4 regions of the Paenarthrobacter sp. TYUT067 genome follow, and region 4 is predicted to be linked to each of the others. Evidence: riboswitches for the same ligand, from Rfam matches in the RefSeq annotation. Region 4 holds a riboswitch; each other region holds the start of a gene.
The links. A riboswitch is a leader RNA that binds a small molecule or an ion and turns the genes downstream of it on or off. The one in region 4 is predicted to bind cyclic di-AMP.
Positions count from the first base shown of each region.

Region 1 (4,999 bases), on a different contig from region 4:
GTCGCTCCAGTCCACCGGCACCTCATGAATGCGCAGAGCGGAGCGGTCAGCGATGATCAGCAGTTCGGTGTCGAAAAACCATGCTTCATCGCGGGTGTAGGGGAGCAGCTGGCGGGCGACGTCGGCACGAATGGCTTTGAACCCGCACTCAGCATCGGAGAAGCGCGCTCCCGTCAGGACGCGCAACAGAAAATTGTAGGCGCGTGCAATGACGTCACCGTGGTGGCTGAATGTCCCGTGCGAAGCCTTTGCCAGACGCGTGCCGACAGCGAGGTCTGAGTGGCCCGACATCAGCGGGGCCAGAAGAGGAGCCACGGCCGAAAGGTCGAAGGACAGGTCCAGGTCTATATAGGCAAGCAGCGGTGACGCGGAGGACAACCAGATCTTACGGAGGGAGTTTCCGCGGCCCCTTCGATCAAGACGGACCACCATAAGCTCGGGGAATTCCCTCGCCAGGCGTTCGGCGATCCGCAGGGTGCCGTCCGTGCTGGCGTTGTCCACCACAGTGATCCGGAAGGTGTGCGGAAGAGTGTCTGCAAGGTGCCCGTGTAGCCTGCGAACGTCTTCTTCCAGGCGGACTTCCTGGTTGAACACGGGTATGGCGATGTCCAGGACGGGAGCCAGCGCGGGTGTGCTGGCGGGAGGGCCTTGCACCGTCCTATGCAGTGCTGGCCGGGGAGCTGTGAGCGTCATATGTCCAGCATGCAACGGCCGATTATGTGGGCTTTAGGCGTATGCTGTGACCGCGCTGTGAACCACGGGTGGCGCCTGTGAACCATGGGCAGCGCCTGTGAACCACGGGTGGCGCCTGTAAAACAGCAAAAGCCGCACCCGTTCCCGCCATCCGCTCCAGTGGGTACTGGGGCGGACGGCGGGAACGGGCGCGGCAATGAAGCGGTCTGGCTTAGTACCAGTTATTGGCCAAGTGGAAGCCCAGAGCGGCGGACGGGGATCCGTAGCGCTCCTTGATGTAGTTCAGGCCCCACTTGATCTGGGTCTGGTAGTTGGTCTGCCAGTCAGCACCAGCGGAGGCCATCTTGCCGGCCGGGAGGGACTGGACAATGCCATACGCGCCGCTGGAAGCGTTGGTGGCAGTGGTCCTCCAGTTGGATTCCTTCTCCCACAGGGTGTTCAGCGCGGTCATCTCAGCTGCGCTCCAGCCGTAGTTGCCCAGGATGCTGGCGGCGTAGGCCTTGGCAGCGGCGGGGTCGTCCACGGCTTTCGGGGTGGCAGCGGCAGCTGCAGCTTCCGCAGCGGCGGCGGCAGCAGCGGCGTCGGCGGCTTGCTTGGCTGCAGCGTCAGCGGCAGCCTTCTCAGCTGCGGCTTGGGCGGCAGCGGCGTCGGCGGCTTGCTTGGCTGCAGCGTCAGCGGCAGCCTTCTCAGCAGCGGCCTGGTCAGCGGCAGCCTTGTCGGCAGCGGCCTTCTCAGCAGCTGCCTTGTCCGCGGCAGCCCGGTCAGCTGCGCCCTTGGCGGCGGCAGCATCCAAGGAAGCGGAGATTTCAGCTGACTTGTTGGCGCTGACCTGGGCAGCAGCCTGGGTCCCGGCAACGCGGCTCGCCTCAGGGAGAGTCAACGCGGCGTTTGCGGCGGTTCCGAGCGATGCAACACCCAGTGCGGCTGCAACAACGCCGGCTACGACTGACATGCGGTGGCCGGACTTACCCTGGCGGGCAGCGTTCTTGAGGACGGACTGCGACTTGGTGAGCGGTGCGTTGTGTTCGTCGCGGTGACGCGCAGAAGGGCGCGTCTGATCGTTAAATTCAGACATGTTGTGTGACCTCTCAGCGCCTGCGGAGTTAGCTGTCGGGTTCGGATGAGGTCATCCGGCCGCGCGTCACGCTGCGGCTTCACCCCTAGGGCGGCACATTGCCAGGCCCGGAGACTGTGGGTCCCCCGTCTCTGCCTCAAAGAAGAACGGACTCCGGGAAGTGGCAGAGCTCGGCGCATCCCGGATGTGGGTCCTTGGGGAAACCCACCCTTTCGACGGTACAGGAGGTTTCTTCAGAAGTCACATTTAGGTAACAGAGATCACGACGCCGGTGAGTCGCCTTGCCGGCGTGCCTGACCTTCTCCGGTGCTTACCGTGGGAAGTCGCAGCGCGAACTCAGTGCGCCCGGGCCTGGACGTCACCTCCACGGTGCCACCATGGGCGGCAACAATCGAATCCACAATGGAAAGGCCCAGTCCCGAGGTGCCTTCAGAACCCGATCTCGCGGCATCAGCGCGGGCAAAACGGGAGAAGATCCGGCCTTGGAAATCGACCGGAATGCCCGGGCCGTTGTCCGTCACTGTGACCACTGCGCTGCCATCAGCGGAGAGCATGACGCCTGTCACCACGGTGGTGCCGGGATCGGTATGTTTGCGCGCGTTGGACAGCAGGTTGGCAAGCACCTGGTGCAATTGCGTTACATCGCCGCGGACTGTCACAGGTTCATCGGGGAGCTGGAGGTGCCAGATGTGATCCGGCGCCATGACCTTCTCATCACTGACGGTTTCGATCACCAACTGGGTCAGGTCAACGTCCTCGACTTTCACGGGCTGCCCCTCGTCCAGGCGCGCCAGCAGCAGCAGGTCCTCAACCAGCGTGGTCATGCGCTCCGATTGGCTTTGGACCCTTGCCAGCGACTTGCGGCCATCGTCGGTGAAGGTCTCGGTCATCCTCAGCAACTCCGTGTAGCCTCGGATCGCGGTGAGCGGTGTGCGGAGTTCGTGTGAGGCATCAGCGACGAACTGACGCACCTTGGTTTCGCTTTCCTGCCGTGCTTCCAACGCACTGGCGACGTTCTCCAGCATCTGGTTCAGAGCATGGCCAACGCTTCCAACTTCCGTTCCGGGATGAGCGGCCGACGGCGGTACGCGCACCGCAAGTGCCACCTCACCGGCGTCGAGGGGGAGGCGCGAAACCTTGGTGGCAACCTCGGAGAGCTGCTCAAGCGGCCGCATGGTCCGCCGGATGATCACTGTTCCGGCGAGGCCGATCAGTACCAATCCGCCCAACGAAACCAACACCATGGTCCACACCAGCGAGGCCTCGGCGCTTTGCTTGTCCGCCAAGGGCAGTCCCGTCACGATCACATCACCGTAGGTGTCCACTGCCACCAGCCGGTAGTCACCATTGGACAGGGACCGATCCACCGGGACGTTGTCCTTGGGGAGCGACAACAGGACCTGCTCATCGGCTGCGGAGAGTGAAACGCGGTTGCCTTGGGCGTCGATGAGCCCCGAACTCCTCACGGTTGAGCCGTCGATCCTCGCGTTGAGCGTTCCCGCGGCCTGTCCGCGCGCTTCCAGCGGGTCAGGCCTTCCGGAGGGGTTGGTGGGAAAGTTCGACGGCGGCCTGCCGAAGTCGGTCGCGCGGCTGGACGCCTGCTCCAATTGCCTATCGAGCTGCCTGTTGAAGACCATGTCCATGGACGCGTAGCTGACAATGCCCACTGCTCCGCAGATGGCCACCAGGAGCGCCATGGCCACCAGGACCAGGCGTGTCCGCAGGTGCCAGGTGGACGGGTTCAGCCAGCTGCGCTGTGGATTTCCGGGAATACGGGAGCTTTTGGCCACTCCTGACAGTGTGCTCAACGCCTAGTCCGCTGGCTTGATGACGTACCCGGCGCCACGGATGGTGTGGATCATGGGCGGATGGTTGGCTTCGATCTTCTTGCGTAGGTAGGAGATGTAGAGTTCCACGATGTTGGCCTGGCCACCGAAGTCGTAGTCCCACACCCGGTCCAGAATCTGGGCCTTGCTGACCACCCGTTTGGGGTTTTCCATGAGGTAGCGCAAAAGTTCAAACTGGGTGGCTGTGAGCGGGATGTCCTCGCCGGCCCGGGTGACTTCGCGGGTGTCCACGTTCAGCGTGAGATCTCCCACCACAAGCTCGGAAGTGTCCATGGCCGCCACCCCGGAACGCTGGACCAGACGGTGGAGGCGTAGGAGGACCTCTTCCATGCTGAAGGGCTTGGTGACGTAGTCGTCCCCTCCGGCGGCGAGCCCAACGATCCGATCCTGCACGGCGTCCTTGGCGGTGAGGAACAGTGCGGGAACTTCCGGGGCGAAGGTGCGGATGCGATTGAGGACCTCCACGCCGTCGAAGCCGGGCAGCATGACGTCCAGGACCAGCACGTCAGGGCGAAAGTCCTTGGCCAGTTTTACGGCCCCGGGCCCGTCCCCGGCCACTGCCACGGACCAGCCCGCCATTCGAAGTCCCATGCTCATGAGCTCGGCGAGGCTGGGTTCATCGTCCACCACAAGGGCGCGGATGGGGGAGCCGTCCGGATGGGAGAGTTGGGGAAGGTTGTTGGTCATGGAGTGCGAGGAGGCCATGGGACAACTCTCCGTTCTGCTGGTTAGCCAGCGCTTTGCCGGTCCTGTGAGGACGCTGTGAACCCAACACTAGCGAGAGAGCTGTTTCTACAGCTTGTAGCAGATTTTTTCGGGAAATTTGTTGAACCGCCATTTAGTGTGGTTGGACAACAACTGTTTCAGATCGTGAGATTCCGCCGCATGCCCGTTCGTGGGAACCGAAGCATCATTCTGGCCCGATTCACCGAAGAAAATTCACTCGATGGCGAATATTCCCGGCTGTGGTCGAATGAAATGCCATTCATTTATAGGCCCGGCTGAATTGTGATTTGCGGCACAATAGACCTCAACGTCTCAAAATGTGGACGGTTCGACGCTTTGTTACTTGCGTGTTGCCATTGTTACGTTGCACACTTCCAATGTGAACAAGAACTCAACAGCACCTGCAGCCGCAGCAACCTGGCCCAGCGAACCCGCTGGCCATGATGACCGCTGTTGTCGAATGCAAGCCTAACTTTCCACCCCAAGAAGTTTCAGGCATTCGCCCCCTAGCCCAGCGTTGGGCGCCCCTCCCCAAACTCATTGCGGGGACAATCAGCATTCGAAGCCGCGATGACGGCTATTCACTTTTGAGGTAAGCACTCCATGTCAGTTGCATCTGGATACGTCCACATCTCCGTCCGTAACGCCAACAAGGCAG
Region 1 is NZ_JAMOIT010000001.1:151,555-156,553, reverse strand. It holds gene MOD31_RS00665 (glycosyltransferase) at 1-693, opposite strand, end outside; gene MOD31_RS00660 (hypothetical protein) at 905-1,768, opposite strand; cyclic di-AMP (ydaO/yuaA leader) riboswitch at 1,774-1,954, opposite strand; gene MOD31_RS00655 (HAMP domain-containing sensor histidine kinase) at 2,029-3,576, opposite strand; gene MOD31_RS00650 (response regulator transcription factor) at 3,580-4,320, opposite strand; gene MOD31_RS00645 (winged helix-turn-helix domain-containing protein) at 4,945-4,999, shown strand, end outside.
Region 1: linked by a shared signal. The riboswitch ahead of MOD31_RS00660 (hypothetical protein) and the one ahead of MOD31_RS11155 (M23 family metallopeptidase) in region 4 are both predicted to bind cyclic di-AMP.

Region 2 (4,999 bases), on a different contig from region 4:
TGTTGAGCCACTGCACCTGTGCGTCCAGGGTCACCAGGGTGGAGAGCGACGGGGTGTTGTAGGTCTGGTTCAGCTTGGAGTTATCAATGGCCGTCTGCAGGTCCAGGAAGTCCGGGATCCAGCGGTCGCTGGCCTTGATGCGTGCAGCACGCTCCAGGGCTGCGGGGGAGAAGAGGCCCAGCCAGAGGCCGCCGTCGGAGGCGAAGTTCTTTTGCGGGGCGAAGTAGTAGACGTCCGATTCGGCAACGTCAACGTCCAGCCCGCCGGCCGCCGAGGTGGCATCCACCAGGACGAGGGAGCCTTCATCAGCACCCTGGACGCGTTTGACGGGCGCAGCCACGCCCGTTGACGTTTCATTCTGGGGCCAAGCGTAGACGTCAACGCCGGCTTCGGCCTGTGCCACCGGGCGGGTTCCGGGTTCGGCCTTGATGATGGAGGAAGCATCGAGGAAGGGTGCCTTGTTGGTGGCGGCAGCGAACTTGGAACCGAACTCACCGAAGGACAAGTGCTGTGCCTTCTTCTCCACCAGGCCAAACGCCGCCACATCCCAGAACGCCGTTGAGCCGCCTACGCCGAGGACAACCTCGTAACCTTCCGGAGCGCGGAAGAACTGGCTGAGTCCTTCACGGACCGAACCCACCAGGTTCTTGACCGGAGCCTGGCGGTGGGAGGTACCCAGGATGGTGGACGATGCTGCAGACAACGCCTCGATCTGTTCCGGGCGAACCTTGGACGGTCCAGCGCCGAAGCGTCCGTCCTTGGGCAGAAGGTCGGCGGGAATGGTGATGCTGTTGTCGCTCACGTGGCGCTCCAATGGGTGTCGGCTAGAGATGGGAGGTGGCATGGGGCATCAACTGCCCCTTCGACACCCCAATTCTGCCTGACACGGCCCGGCCTCAGGAACCTGCCACCGTCATAGTCCGCCACGTGGAATGCGGTCCCACCGAATGCGACCGGAATTATCCAGAGTAATTCCAAATAAGCTAGGCTGGGGGTTGGCGTTCAGGGGGCGGCGGTGCACACCGTCCGCCCTTGCCAGGGACGCGGTACGGTGGAGATTACGCAAGGAACTGCGTTCGAGGAGAGCTGAGCTGGATGACGGATCTGATCGATACCACTGAGATGTATCTTCGGACCATTTTGGAGCTTGAAGAAGAAAACATTGTGGCCCTGCGGGCCCGCATCGCCGAGCGCCTGCGGCACTCCGGCCCCACTGTTTCCCAGACCATCGGACGCATGGAGCGCGATGGCCTGGTGATTGTGTCCAACGACCGCCACCTGGAACTGACGGAAGCGGGCCGGAAGCGCGCCACCGAAGTCATGCGCAAGCACCGCCTCGCGGAGCGCCTGCTGGCCGACGTCATTGGGCTCGATTGGGCCTACGTCCATGATGAAGCGTGCCGCTGGGAGCACGTCATGAGCGAGCGTGTGGAGCGTCGGCTCTACGAGCTCTTGGAACACCCCACGGAGTCTCCCTACGGCAACCCCATCCCCGGACTTGAAGCGCTTGGCGGCCTTGCCAGCCAGCCCTTCCCTCGGCTGGATGTCAACCTTCTCCAGGCAATGGACGGATATGCCGCCGCTACCCGCGTGGTGGTCAGCCGCCTCGCGGAGCCCATCCAGGTTGAGCCGGAGCTCCTGACCCAATTGGACGAAGGCGGAATCCGTCCCGGCGCAAGTGTCTCGCTGGAGCGCGTCGGCGAGTACATCTCCGTCCGTGTTCCGGGCATCGAAGGCGCTTTGGAGCTGCCGCCCGAGGTGGCCGCGCACGTCTTCGTATCCCTCAACTGAGTGTCGCCGGCAGCGCCGTGTCAAACCTCACTTCTGTCACTTTTTAGCGTGCGTGACCTGCGGTTTTCCGAAAATAGTGATAAGGGCTTCTCGCTCTGAGCCCGATCCTGTTGATAACGAATTTATTACCGAAGGCCTTAATCCCCTATAGTTATTTACTAGCGCTGATACCAAAGCGTTACCTGATCCGGAGCCGAGCTCTGCCAGCGGATCAGGTGTGTCACCCACCACTGGCAGAGGCGGGGGAACCACAAGCGGCTGTCTAAAGAAGCAGCCTTGGGGTGAAGTCCGCAGCAGAAGTGCCCACGTATACAAGTCCCTCTTGGGATACCTGTGTGCCGTGAGCGCCTCGCGCGGACCGGGTCTTTGTACTCTCTGACCCGAATCCGACAGCTAACTTCGCAGGCTTTTGAGAGAGGAACAGAGTTTGACATCGCAGAACGTCAGGGGTCGCCGCCGCGCGTCCGGCCCCGCTGCTGAGCTGCGGCCAGCCACCGTCGTCACGGAGATCCGGCCCCGCGCCACCGAGCGTCAAGTGCGCCGCCGTAAGAGCCCCCTGCGCCAGGTTGCCGACTTCGCCGCTGCCAGCGGCGTCGGGCAGAAGGCCGGTGTTGCGCTTGCCGCCACCGGGCTTGCCCTGACTGTCGGCCTGCCGGCCACCAGCCCGGTCATGGCCACCTCGGAATCGGGCCAGACCGAGTCCGCCCTCGCCGTCGCAGCCCCCGCGGGCAGCCAGCCCGAGGTTTCCGCGGCAGCGTCGGCAAAGATCGACTTCAGCCGAGCCGCAGTCGCCACTGCCGCTGACCCCGATGGGAAGTTGAAGCAACTGCTCAGCGCCCAGTCGGCCGGAAGCATCCAGCGCGCATCATCCGTTGGCACCATGGCCAGCCCCCTTGACACACTTACCACGGCATCGCCCTTCGGCTACCGTGTCAGCCCCCTCACGGGCGGCGCCGGCGACTTCCACCGGGGCCAGGACTTCGTTGCCCAGTGCGGCACCGCTGTCCACGCAGCAGCAACCGGCAAGGTCACTTTCGCCGGATGGCACGAATATGGCGGAGGCAACCGTGTGGTTATCGACCACGGCAACGGCCTCGAGACCACGTACAACCACCTGTCGTCCTTCACCGTCCAGGTGGGACAAACCGTCAACCGTGGCGATACCGTCGCGCTGAGCGGCACCACGGGCGCTTCAACCGGCTGCCACCTCCACTTCGAGGTTCAGGTCAACGGTGAAGTCGTAGACCCCATGGGCTGGCTCTAACCAATCTGATGGTCGCCTCTCGCATGTGCGGGACACCCCGTGACCTGAATGTGACATTTGCGTTCAACTGTTGTAGCGTACAGAGCGCATCGGCTTTTTAGGGGGCCGGTGCACTTGAGTGGATTGCCTAGCTCTGCCACCTCTCAAGGTCCGTTCGCATAAATCGTCTGGCAGGGGCGGGGGAACCACTTCTGGTCTTCGTGAGAAGGCCTTGGGGTTAAGTCGCAAAACTTCCTTGGAAGCGGCGCGGCCGGATGACTCCCATCCGAATCCGACAGCTCACCTCGCAGGCATTGGGAGAGGCTACCTACGTGTCATCACGCACTACCCCTGCGCGCCATCGCGCCCAAACGGTTCGCACGAACCCGTTGAACACGCTTTCCAAGGCTGTATCCACCAACGCCGGAACCATGAGCCGTCAGGCCATCGTTCTGGCCGCAGCCTCAGGCCTCGTCCTCACCGTCGGATTGCCCGCACAGGCAGCCGACGCCGATGTTTCCAAGACTGAAGCCTCCAGCACCCAGCAGCTGGTTGTAACGGCAGTGGTTACCGCAGAGCCAACAGCCACCGTTTCCTTCGAGAGCCCCACCGTGGCCACCAAGGAAGCCCCCAAGGTAGTCCAGCGCGCAGCGCAGGTTACCGAACGAGCAACGGCCACCACGGACGAAGCCCCTGAAGCCGTGACGGCTAAGTCCTCCGAGGCCAAGGACCCGGCTGCCAGCGCAGCTGCTTCCGGCCTTGCTGCTATTGCCTACACCGGCATCGGCTCCCCGTACGTTTGGGGCGGAACAACACCTAACGGCTGGGACTGCTCCGGCTTCACCCAGTGGGTCTACGCCCAGGCAGGCATCAGCATCCCGCGCGTGAACGCCTGGACGGCTATGACGCCCACCAGCACTCCTTCTCCCGGCGACCTCGTCATGCAGAACGGCGGAGCCCATGTGGGCATCTACGTCGGCAATGGCATGATGATCAGCGCTTTGAACCCCGGCCAGGGAACGCTGCTGCACTCCGTAGCGTCCACCGGCACCTCCTCGTTCTACACCCTCCGCTAGAAACAACCCGGTTCGGGGTGGGCCGGCATGCCCGCAATGCCGGTCCTACCCGCTACCCGTGTGCACCCCAACGGCGCTCGGATACGAAAAGAGAAAATCATGACCAGTGCAAACAAGCTTGCACGGCACCGCGCTGAGGCCCCCAAGACCAGCTCGCTTGCCGTCATTGCCAAGGCTGTCAGCTCCAACGCCGGTGGCGTTGGCCGCCAGGCAGCAGTGATCGCCGCAGCTTCAGGCCTGGTCCTGACCAGCGGCATCGCGGCCAACGCAGCCGAGACCAACGTTGATCGTGAGTCGACCTCCACGTCCACATTGGACGTCCAGTCCGTAGTGCAGGCCACCATCGCGGCCGACTCCACTGTGGCTATCTCTTACGAGCGTCCCGTGGTTACCACGGTGGAAGCTCCGGCTCCCGTTGTGGTGGAAGAAGCGCCGGCCAAGGTTGAAGCCAAGGTTGAAGCCAAGGAAGCACCTGCGGTTGCCGCCAAGGCCGCTCCTGCAGCCAACGCCACCGTGGCCGTCAGCAACTCAACCCCCGCTCCGGCAGCTCCGGCGGCTTCCAGCGGACTCGGCGCAGCCATCGCTGCAGCTGCTTACGCCCAGCTCGGCGTCACCCAGGACTGCACCATGCTGGTCACCAACTCCCTTGCAGCCGTGGGAATCAACTTCCACGACTGGCCTGCAGGTTACCTCTCCTTGGGCCGCACGGTCAGTGCAGCAGAAGCCCAGCCCGGCGACCTCGCCTACTACGCAAACGGTGGTTTGGCCGGACAGGCGCACATCGCTGTATACGTGGGCAACGGCCAGGCAGTTCACGGTGGATGGAACGGATCCACCACGGCACTGTTCAGCGTCAACGTCGGTTCCGGCCCGGTTTTCATCCGCGTCA
Region 2 is NZ_JAMOIT010000016.1:91,408-96,406, reverse strand. It holds gene serC (phosphoserine transaminase) at 1-802, opposite strand, end outside; gene MOD31_RS15225 (metal-dependent transcriptional regulator) at 1,096-1,791, shown strand; cyclic di-AMP (ydaO/yuaA leader) riboswitch at 1,973-2,214, shown strand; gene MOD31_RS15220 (M23 family metallopeptidase) at 2,219-3,055, shown strand; cyclic di-AMP (ydaO/yuaA leader) riboswitch at 3,194-3,362, shown strand; gene MOD31_RS15215 (C40 family peptidase) at 3,367-4,110, shown strand; gene MOD31_RS15210 (NlpC/P60 family protein) at 4,210-4,999, shown strand, end outside.
Region 2: linked by a shared signal. The riboswitch ahead of MOD31_RS15220 (M23 family metallopeptidase) and the one ahead of MOD31_RS11155 (M23 family metallopeptidase) in region 4 are both predicted to bind cyclic di-AMP.

Region 3 (4,999 bases), on a different contig from region 4:
CCGCACCGCTAAACACTGACGCACGACGCCGGCACCTGGACTGGGTGCCGCTTGTCGGGTAGCCGCGTCCCGGCTAGGCTGACGGAGCAAGCGCATTAGTAAGTTTGCTTATGAAAGGGCTGATCGTGACTGACAAAGACTCAACTGAAGAGACCCAGGGCTTCGGCGCCACCGGCGCCACAGGACCCTTCGCCACAGGATCCTATGACACGACCTCCGATGCCGACAGCATCCACGAAGATCCCGATATGCGCCAGGACGAGGACGAGGATCCCGCAGCCTCCGCCAACCCGGACCCCCTGGACGGCAACGTCACAGGGTTGGAGCCCGGCGGTGGAGTTCCTCCGGGAGAAACCCCGCCGGCCGAAGGCAGCATGAGCAGCGACCAAGGCCACCACGAGTAACTCCGCTGCAAGCCTCGCTGTTACGTTGCTAACCCGCTGTTTCGTTGCTGGCCAGCGACGTAACAGCGGGTTGGCAACGTTCTAGGCGTTCGGTAGCTTCAGGATCGCCCCGAGATCGTACTCAGCGGGCTCTTCCAGCTGCGCGTACGTGCAGCTCCCGGGGGTCCTGTCCGGCCGCCACCTGCGGAACTGCGTGGTGTGCCGAAACCTGTCCCCCTCCATGTAGTCGTACTTCACTTCGATCACGAGCTCGGGGCGCAGGGGCACGAAGGAGAAGTCCTTGCCCCCGCTCCAGCGGCTTTGGGCGCCCGGCATGCGTGAACCCCCGGCAGCCTCGTCCTGCCTGGCCCATTCGCCCCACGGGTGTTGGTCGAGTTCAATCTGATACGGCTCAAGATCAGCCACCAAGGCCTCGCGCTTGGCCATGGGAAACGATGCCACTACTCCCACGTGATGCAGCCGGCCGGTGTCATCGTGCAGGCCAAGCAGCATGGAGCCCACTACTTTCGCGGTCTTGTGCCAGCGGAACCCAGCCACCACGCAATCGGCCGTGCGCTCGTGTTTGGTCTTGAACATCACCCGCTTGTTCGGGAGGTACGCCCCATCCAGTGGTTTGGACAGCACACCATCCAGGCCCGCGCCCTCCAGTTGTACGAACCACTCCTGTGCCCGTTCCAGATCAGTCACCGCAGGAGTCACATACACAGGCGGCTCGGCCTCGGCGAGCGCACGTTCCAAGATGGCCCGGCGCTCGGAGAACGGCTTGTCCATGAGGTTCTGATCGCCTAGCGCGAGGATGTCGAACGCAATCATGGACGCCGGGGTCTTCTCAGCAAGCATACGGACGCGGCTGTCGGCGGGGTGGATCCGCTGCTGGAGCACCTCGAATTCGAGCCGGCCACCCTCGATCAGGACGATTTCGCCGTCAATCACGCATTTGTCCGGCAGGTTCTTCCTGAGGGCATCCACCACCTCGGGGAAGTAGCGGGTCATGGGCTTCTCGTTGCGGCTGCCCAGGACGATCTCGTCGCCGTCCTTGAAGACGATGGTCCGGAAGCCGTCCCATTTGGGCTCATAGTGCCCAACATCGGGGATGGTCGGAACGGATTTGGCGAGCATGGGCGAGACGGGTGGCATCACAGGCAGGTCCATAGACAATGTCTACCCGCCGGTGCGCGCCGAAGCTAGTGTTGGCCAGGGATATCTTGGTCGAGCGGCCCAGCGAGTGCCGCCCAGCACCGGCCCCGAAGCCTAAGCGCTAGAAGCCTACCGCTTAGGCTGAACTACCGCCCGTTACATTAATGTGACTTTACTTTCCGGCTCATGTACCGTCGTAGGGCGACCCATATCTCCGCTGGGCCGCTTCCGGATTGACGCCGAGCTCTGCCGCAATCCGGGATCCGCCAGACCCGCGGCAGAGACGGGGGACCCAGGTTCCCGGGCTTGTTACCCACAAGCCCTTGGGGTGAAGCCGCCTTGCGCGGCCGGACGGCCTCGTCCGAACCCGACAGCTAACCTCGAAGGCGTTGAGAGGCAACCACCATGTCCCCAACCATGGATCAGCCGCGCCGCGCCCAGACTGAAGGCGAGCGCACCAAGCCAACCGGACGCCGTCGGGCCCAACCCAGCGGATTCCTTGACAACGCGCCGGCAGATTCCGCCGCCGTCAGCGGAACGTCAAGCACGACGCCGGAATCCGCCACTGCGGCCATGCCCGCCGGGGTGAAACCCACCACGCGTGCGGAAATCCGTGCAGCCGAGCGCGAGCGTGCTGCCCGGGCCGTACTCGCGCCCGAGGAATCGGCGGCAGCTCCGAAGTCCACCACACCGGGACCTCCTACCGCAGCCATCCCCATCGTTCCGCCGGCCAGCCAGGAACCCGATTCACGGGAATCCAGTAGCCAGGAACCCGCCACCACGGCTATTCCAGTGGTGCAGCCTGCAACGCCGGAACCCGCAACTGCGGCCATTCCTGTAGTCACTGCCCGCGATGAGTCCGCGCGCACGCCGGAACCCACGGAGTCCCCGCGCGGCAAGTCTCCAGCTCAGGTGGCCGCAGCCGCTACAGCCTCGGCATCATTGGCTAGCCGCCGGGACGTTCGAAAGCCGGCCGCTGCGCCCACCACCAAGTCCGGTTTTGGCGCCACATCCTCGTTCGGCCGCGAACCGTTCAGCCGTGAACCACAGGCCGCCCTGCGCAAGGCAGCTTCGGTCAAACACATGAGCCAGCGCATGGCCGTGGTGGCGGGGGCCCTTGGCCTCGTGCTGACAGCCGGCGCTTTGGGGCCAGCCCTTGAACTTCCGTTCTTCGGCCAGGAAACCCCGTCGCAGGAAGCCAGCGGGGGCGAAGGCCGCACCTCGGGTTCGGCATCCCCCGGGCCCAAGGCTTCCTACACCACGGCGTCATCACCTTCGGCCTCCACGCCATCCACAGCATCAGGGGCAACGGCTTCCTCCGAGGCCGGCCAGCCCGCGACGATCGCGGAGGCACCCGGGGCGGTGTCGCCGTCGTCGACTCCCACCCCACAGGTTTCGCTCGCGGACCCGGTATGGGTTCCGTCAGCGGGCTCGTCCGCAGTCCCGGCAGTTCCTGGCGCCACCAGCCCGGCACCCACCCAGCCGGCCCCCGCGCCGAGCGATGTGCCGCCCTCGGACACCATCACTACACCGCCTGCGCCGACGCCAACGGGCACTCCCACACCGACCCCGACTCCCACAGGAACTGCGACTCCCACACCGACTCCAACGCCGACGGATACTGCAACGCCGACGTCCAAGCCGAAACCGGGCAAGCCGACCGCTGCCTCAGCACCGCAGCCCAGTGAATCGGCACTTCAGGACATCCTCGATGCCGCCCAGAAGGTATTCGGTTGAGCACCCGCGTGCCCCGTACGTCCACCCATGCGGGGTGGCATAGCCGGTACTGCAGCAGCAGCCGGACCGCCACGTTTCGTCGGCGGATGGGGCGCTGGAGCTGCCAGCGTTTGCGGCGCTCGTAAGGCAACACCGCATACTTCGTACTTACAAGAGGAGGCAGGCACCCGGCCCGGGTACCTGCCTCCTCTTGTTTGTGTTACCGCTGATTGTGTCACCGCGTTGGCGCCTTTAACCCGTCGCCTCAGATCCGTGGCCGTACTGCCCAGCGCCGCGCCTTCAGTGCAGCATGCAATTCGAGCCGGATCGCGCCACTTAATGGATCAGCACCGATGAGCTGACGGATCCGCCCGAGCCGGTTGTAAATGCTGCTCCTGTGGAGGTGAAGTTTGGCGGCGACATCCTGAACTGAGCCGTCGTTGTCATAGAGCAATTCAAGGACGGGCAGGAGTTCGCCGTTTTTGTCGTGGTCCTCGAGTGCCCTGAAATGCACAGATCCCGTGTCATCCCAACCGCCCGGTGCTACCAAACGATCGAACAGCTGGTACACGCCAACAGTTCGGCTGTCCACGAGCTCACCCAAAGGGAGGTCTACTGCGGCCGCTTGGGCAGCAACCTTCGCTTGCCGGTACGCACCGGACAGCTGCCGGATAACTTGGAATGGTTCGCTGATCCCCAGGATTACCCTGTCCACTTTGCGGCCTGCGCGTTTGGCGAGCTCCAGTTGATAGTGCACCAAAACCTGGGCATGGTCCGCCCGGCCGCCCGACTCGCGGAACAACACAACGGAATGCGTCTCCGTTCCGGCGCTGAACAACGCGGCGTTCACGCCGATGGTGGACTGCAGCGCGGCAGATCGATGCGTCAGGGTAGCTGCAATGGGATCGACGTCGGACCTCGCGCCATCGGGGTCGAGGATAGTCACCAGCTGCCACGGACCGCGGCCTTGGATTTCCTTCCAACCCGCGACGGCGGCCACAGCGTTGGATTCGCCGCCGCAGGCTGACAGAAACTCCTGTTCACGCCGTCGCCGGAACTCCGATTCAGCCGTGTTGGAATCAAGGAGCAAGCCCGCCAGCAGGTCCAGCTCGTCCCGCACGCCTGGCAGTTCGGCGAGTATCGCCGTCGCGCTCTGTTCCTCAAGGTCAAGCTGCACCCACAAGTACCCCACGCGGAAACCGCGCACCAGCAAGGGGACACAGACGCGGCCCAACATGCCCAGTTCGTCGTTGGCTGGAACCACCACGGGTCGCACCGCCGTGGCAATGCCGTGAGCAAGCTGCCATGCGCTGACGTCGCTGGGTACCCGCTTGCTCAGGAGGAAGTTCACGCGGACGCGGTCGGCGTGGGACTGGTTGGAGCTGTAGGCGAGGAGAACGCCGTCGAGGTCTTCCAGGGAGAGCCCGCGGCCCAGCTTCAGAGCCACCCGTTCAACGATCTGTTCCACGTCCTGCTGCATCGGAAAAGCGTACCAACAGCAGGCGACACTTGACGCTTCAGTGCTCGACAAATGTCGAGCTTGCTTGGCAAAGATCCTTATATCCACAGGGTTTTCCTGTGCGGGCTGCTCCGACTCCATGTCGCCTGCCTCACAGCCGGATTTATTCTGGAATCACAGCCCGCAACACATTTTTCGGCCGAAGAGGCCGCTAACGATGGAGCCCACAGATGATCATCGGTGTCCCCAAAGAAATCAAGAACAACGAGTTCCGCGTAGCCAT
Region 3 is NZ_JAMOIT010000030.1:7,471-12,469, reverse strand. It holds gene MOD31_RS20610 (alpha/beta fold hydrolase) at 1-12, shown strand, start outside; gene MOD31_RS20605 (DUF6480 family protein) at 126-404, shown strand; gene MOD31_RS20600 (ATP-dependent DNA ligase) at 486-1,556, opposite strand; cyclic di-AMP (ydaO/yuaA leader) riboswitch at 1,796-1,944, shown strand; gene MOD31_RS20595 (hypothetical protein) at 1,947-3,278, shown strand; gene MOD31_RS20590 (CdaR family transcriptional regulator) at 3,523-4,737, opposite strand; gene ald (alanine dehydrogenase) at 4,947-4,999, shown strand, end outside.
Region 3: linked by a shared signal. The riboswitch ahead of MOD31_RS20595 (hypothetical protein) and the one ahead of MOD31_RS11155 (M23 family metallopeptidase) in region 4 are both predicted to bind cyclic di-AMP.

Region 4 (4,999 bases):
GTCGGTCAACGAATACCCACCCGGATCACGCGGGGCCGCGGTCGCCTTGGAAGGCCGGCTGTTTGACGGGCAAAAAGTTGCTGCCCGGGACTGGGCAGGCAAAGTCGTGGTCCTCAATTTCTGGTACGCGGCCTGCGCTCCGTGCCGGGCGGAGGCCCCGGACCTGGCCGCCCTGCACACGGAATTCAAAGACCAAGGCATCTTGTTCTACGGCGTCAACGTCCGCGACGACGCAGCCACGGCCGAAGCCTTCGAACGGACCTTCAAGGTCGACTACCCCAGCTTCGATGACAGCAACGGCGGCATCCTGCTGGCCATGACCGAGTACGTCCCGCCCCGTGCAGTCCCCACCACCCTGGTGCTGGACACTCAAGGCCGCGTCAGTGCCCGGATCCTGGGGATCTCCCAAAAAGGCACTTTGAAGGCACTGATCACTACCGCAGCTGCGGGATCATGATTACCAAGCCCGCCGCCAGACCACCTAAAAGGACTTCTGCCATGACCAGCACCGCAAAACCCTCCGCGAACGTGAAACCCTCCGATCGTGGGGTTGCTTCAGCTGCTGCGGGGTTGGATATTCCCCGCATGACCCGCAACAAGCCGTTCGGGTGGCTCTTGGTCATCACCGGCGTCATCGGCTGGCTCGCCTCCGGCGCCCTGGTCCTGGAGAAACTCGAGGTACTCAAAGACCCCGGCTACAAAACCGTCTGCGACGTCAATCCCTGGATTTCCTGCGGTCAGGTCATGCAGACCTGGCAGAGTTCCGTTTTCGGATTCCCCAACATGTTCATCGGGATCGTGGCGTTCGCCGTCATCATCACCACGGGCATGGCCCTGCTTTCCGGTGCAACGTTCGCCCGCTGGTACTGGGCCGGACTGCAGGCCGGTGTCACGCTTGGGTTTGGCTTCGTCGTCTGGCTGTGGTCCCAGGCCCTGTACTCAATCCACATCCTCTGCCCCTTCTGCATGATCGTCTGGGCGGCAATGATTCCCCTGTTCGTCTGGGTCACGGCCCGGAACATCACCCATGGAGTCATCAAAGTACCCGCCGGAACGGCCCGCGTTGTCGGTGAGTTCGGCTGGATCATTACCGCGCTGCTCTACGTGGCCGTTACCGCAACCATCTTCTTCGCCTTTAGCCACGTCTTCCTGGGCACATCAGGACTCTGACGGTCGACAACCAGTCGGGGCTTACATCCATCCCTGCGGATTCACGGTCTGTCCGTTAAGAAGTACCTCGAAGTGCAGATGGCATCCGGTGGAGTTGCCGGTGGTTCCGGCCGCGGCCAGCCGCTGGCCGGCGGACACGGTCGCGCCCACGGAGGTTTCGATGGAGGCCAGGTGATTGTAGGTGCTCTTCAGGCCGTTGCCGTGGTCCACCACAATCCTGTTCCCGCCACCATAGGGGGACCATCCGGCCTCCACGACGGTCCCGGCTCCGGCGGCGAACACCGCGGTCTGGCAGGCTGCCACGAGGTCAAGGCCGGTGTGCAGCTCCCCAGTGCCTGAGATCGGGCTGGTGCGGATACCGAACGGCGAGGTGACCGACATGCCGGCCAAGGGCGCCCCGAGCCGGGCTGCTGAGACAGGTTGCGCAGGAGCAGCCGCAGCGGGGACCGGGGAGGCCGCCGGGGTCGTCGCCGCGCCGGCAGCAGCTAGGGGGGTCTTGGCGGGTACCGGCAACGGTGCCTGCTCGGTGGTGACAGCCGGCCGTTCATAACTGATCGAAGCCCCGACGGGGGCTTGGACGGGCGCGCCGGCAGCGACGGTTTCCGATGCCTGCACGGCAGGGGCCGTGCCGGTGGGGGCCGTGCCGGCATGGGCGGCGGTGAGCGCTGCGGTCAACAGCGCGGCGACGCCCAGCGTGGCGGCTGCGGTGACCTGTTTGCGGCGGCGCGCCCGCGCCCCTGCGCCTGGCAGGGGTCGGTGGCGACCGGTCGTGGGGGACATCATCGGGAGGGCCGTGCGGGGCACCAATCCTGAGGTTGGCTTTCGGCGGCGGCCATGGGGGGATACAGAAGGCAAGGGGGATCGATCCTTTCGGTTCGCCTGCGAAGTTAGCTGTCGGGTTCGGGCCAAGGAAAAAGCCCGGCCGTGCCCGGCGGCTTTCAGGCCACCGACATCACGGCTTCACCCCAAGGCAGGCTTACTGCCGATCCTGGGTCCTCCACCCCCGCCGTCAAAAAGGGATAGTCGTTTGATGCCCCCGGCGGGGTTCAGCATGGGGCATCAAGGGTCTCAGTACAGAAAAACCTGAATTAATAGTAGCCGCAAAGCATCATCGTTACAATTTCGTGACAGTACCTTCGCGTGTCGTGCAAGCGCGGACGCTATCCGGTGGCCGGTACGCAATTGCTGAGCGTCTCTTCAGATGTGCAGCCAAAGGCTCAACGAGGCCCAGTGCAGGATGGTTCCCGCGCGCCGTGATGTCCGTCCGTGGGGATTGTCCATGCCCGCGCTGCGCGGGTATCCGCCGGCCTGCGCCAGAGTCACAGTCCCATCGAGTCCAGCAGGGCGTCTTCTTCCTCGGCGCGGGAACGCTTGGGCGCGGAGGGATGACGGGGGTGCTGGAGGGTGCTTGCTGTCTCCGCGGATTCGTCCGGGATTTCACGCTCCTCACGGTGGATGCGGGCCTGTTGACGTGCCATGTATCCGAAGCCGACGAACGCCAGAACCCCGAAGGTGATCCACTGCATGGCGTAGGACAGGTTTGATCCTTCCTTGACGGCCGGTTGGGCAAGTTGCTGGGGAACTACGGCGGGCTGCGGGGACTCCGAGGCCATCACCCCGTAACTGCCTGTCATCAAGGGATAGCCCAGCTGGCTCGCGAAGTAGGGCAGGTCGATGCTGGCCAGTTGTCCCTCGGGAGCGTCCCGGCCAAGATCGGGTTCGGAGGGTTTGATGCGCACCACCGCGGAGATCTCGCCCGGTGGCGGGGCCGGCACGGCATCGGGGTATCCGGGCCGAAGGTTGCCGATCGGCAGCCACCCCCGGTTGATCACGATCGTTTCACCGGAAGCAAGCCGGAACGGAACCACTACCTCATATCCGGCAACGGAGTTATTGGGCCGGTTCCTGACGATTCTCTGGTCCTGGACAAGGTACCGGCCGGACACTGCAACGGTTGTCCACTTCGCGTCGGGGTTGGCGACCTCGAAGTAGGGGCGGGCGTCCTGAAACGGCGCGGGGGGTTTGTCGTAGTTCTCCTGGACCCTGCGGATCTCTGCCACTGTCTGGTTCCGACGGTCCATCTGCCAGTTTCCCAGGCCTATGCATGCGGCGGCGAAAGTGCGGCCAGCAGCAGCCACCCCACCCAACGCCACGACAGCAATAATCTATACGCCACTCTTTTCCTCCCGAAGCTGCCACCGCCGTGCCAACAGGGCGCGGATGGCAGTGGCCTCGGCGGCCAGGCGGTGGTCTTCTCCTCGGGCCAGGAGGCCGTACTCGACCATCGTCCTGCCGTCCTCGTGGGTGCCGGCGCGGACCCAGACCCGGCGCCGGTTCACGTACAACGAGACCATCAGGCCTGTCACGGCCAGCAGGGAAAACGCCAGGACCCCACCTTGGGCGGGGGTGCTGCGCACATCCACTCCGATGTAGCGTTTCAGCCCGTCGAAGCTGATGCTTCCCTTGCCGTCGGGCAGCGTGTACGTGCCACCGGGTGCGAGTGTGATGCCCCCGGCGGGCAGGTCCCGGCCGTTGAGTTGGGTCAGCTTGGCCACGTCCAGGACATAGACGTTTTGCGGGGCTCCGGTGTCCAGTCCAAGGTCTCCGTAGTATGAATTCAGGTTCAGCTGCGGGTTCAGGGGATCAGGATCGAAGCTGTAGGACACACCCTGGTCGTTCTTGATGGCCGAAGGCAAAAAGAACCCGACAAAGCCCAGCTGGGACGGTGCCGCGTCCGGGACCTTGAGCACCACCGAGGAGGTGTACACCCCGTCGTTGGGGATGGACACCACGGGACCGCTGAACGCGGTTTTCCCGGTGCCGTCCTTTACCGTGACGACCGGGGCGTAGCCGTTGCCGACGAGGAACACCCCGGTTTCACCGAAGTAGACCGGTTCGTTGACTTTCAGGATCTGTTCCCGTGCCGGGGACTCCGTTCCGTCTTTGGTGGTCAGCTTTGCGGTGAAATCGATCGGCTGGCCGAACTGCCGGGATGATTCCCTGTCGAAACGGACTTCGAATGTCTCGAGAGTGACGGCGAACGGATCCAGCCAGGCGGTGTTGAAGTTGGTTCCCGGGGTGAAGGCGTCATAGCTGACCAGGGTGTTGACGAAGGTGCCGCCTTCGATGAGAATTTTCTGTCCGCGGTAGCCGAACATGCCGCCGACGGCCACGCAGACCAGCACACCGATCAGCGCGGTGTGGAACACCAGGTTGCCGGCTTCCTTCACGAAGCCGCGCTCGGCACCCAGAGACGGCCGCGTTCCGTCCGCGTCCCTGACTTCCACCCGGTAGCGGCGTTTCCTGAGCACTTCCGCGGCGTCCGCAATGGCGGCAGCGGCAGGGATTCCGGCGTCGGCGGGCAGCACCAGGGTGCCGTACTCCGGCAGGCGCGAAAGGCGCTTGGGGGTACGCGGCGGCCGGGACCGCATGGCCTTGTAGTGCGCGGCAGCACGTGGCGTGACGCAGCCGGCCAGCGAAATGAACAGCATCAGATAGATCGCGGAGAACCACACCGAGGAGTAGACATCGAACATCTGCAGCGCATCCAGGACCGGCCCATACCCGGGGTTGTCCTTGATATAGCGGGTAACGAGTGCGGGATTGGCCGAGCGTTGCGGGAACAACGAGCCCGGCACGGCGCCCACTGCGAGCAGGAGCAGCAGGAACAGGGCCGTCCGCATGCTGGTCAGCTGCCGCCAGGCCCAGCGCAGCATGCCACCGGGTCCCAACGCGGGCAGCACGGGCGCCGGAGCCTGGTCTGCGGGCGCGGAATGTGGGGTGCCTGGTGTTCTCATCGCCGGCGCACCGGACGGTTCGCCAGCTGACG
Region 4 is NZ_JAMOIT010000010.1:147,798-152,796, forward strand. It holds gene MOD31_RS11145 (TlpA disulfide reductase family protein) at 1-457, shown strand, start outside; gene MOD31_RS11150 (vitamin K epoxide reductase family protein) at 499-1,170, shown strand; gene MOD31_RS11155 (M23 family metallopeptidase) at 1,192-1,953, opposite strand; cyclic di-AMP (ydaO/yuaA leader) riboswitch at 2,033-2,206, opposite strand; gene MOD31_RS11160 (SURF1 family protein) at 2,490-3,323, opposite strand; gene MOD31_RS11165 (cytochrome c biogenesis protein ResB) at 3,336-4,967, opposite strand; gene MOD31_RS11170 (cytochrome c oxidase assembly protein) at 4,964-4,999, opposite strand, start outside.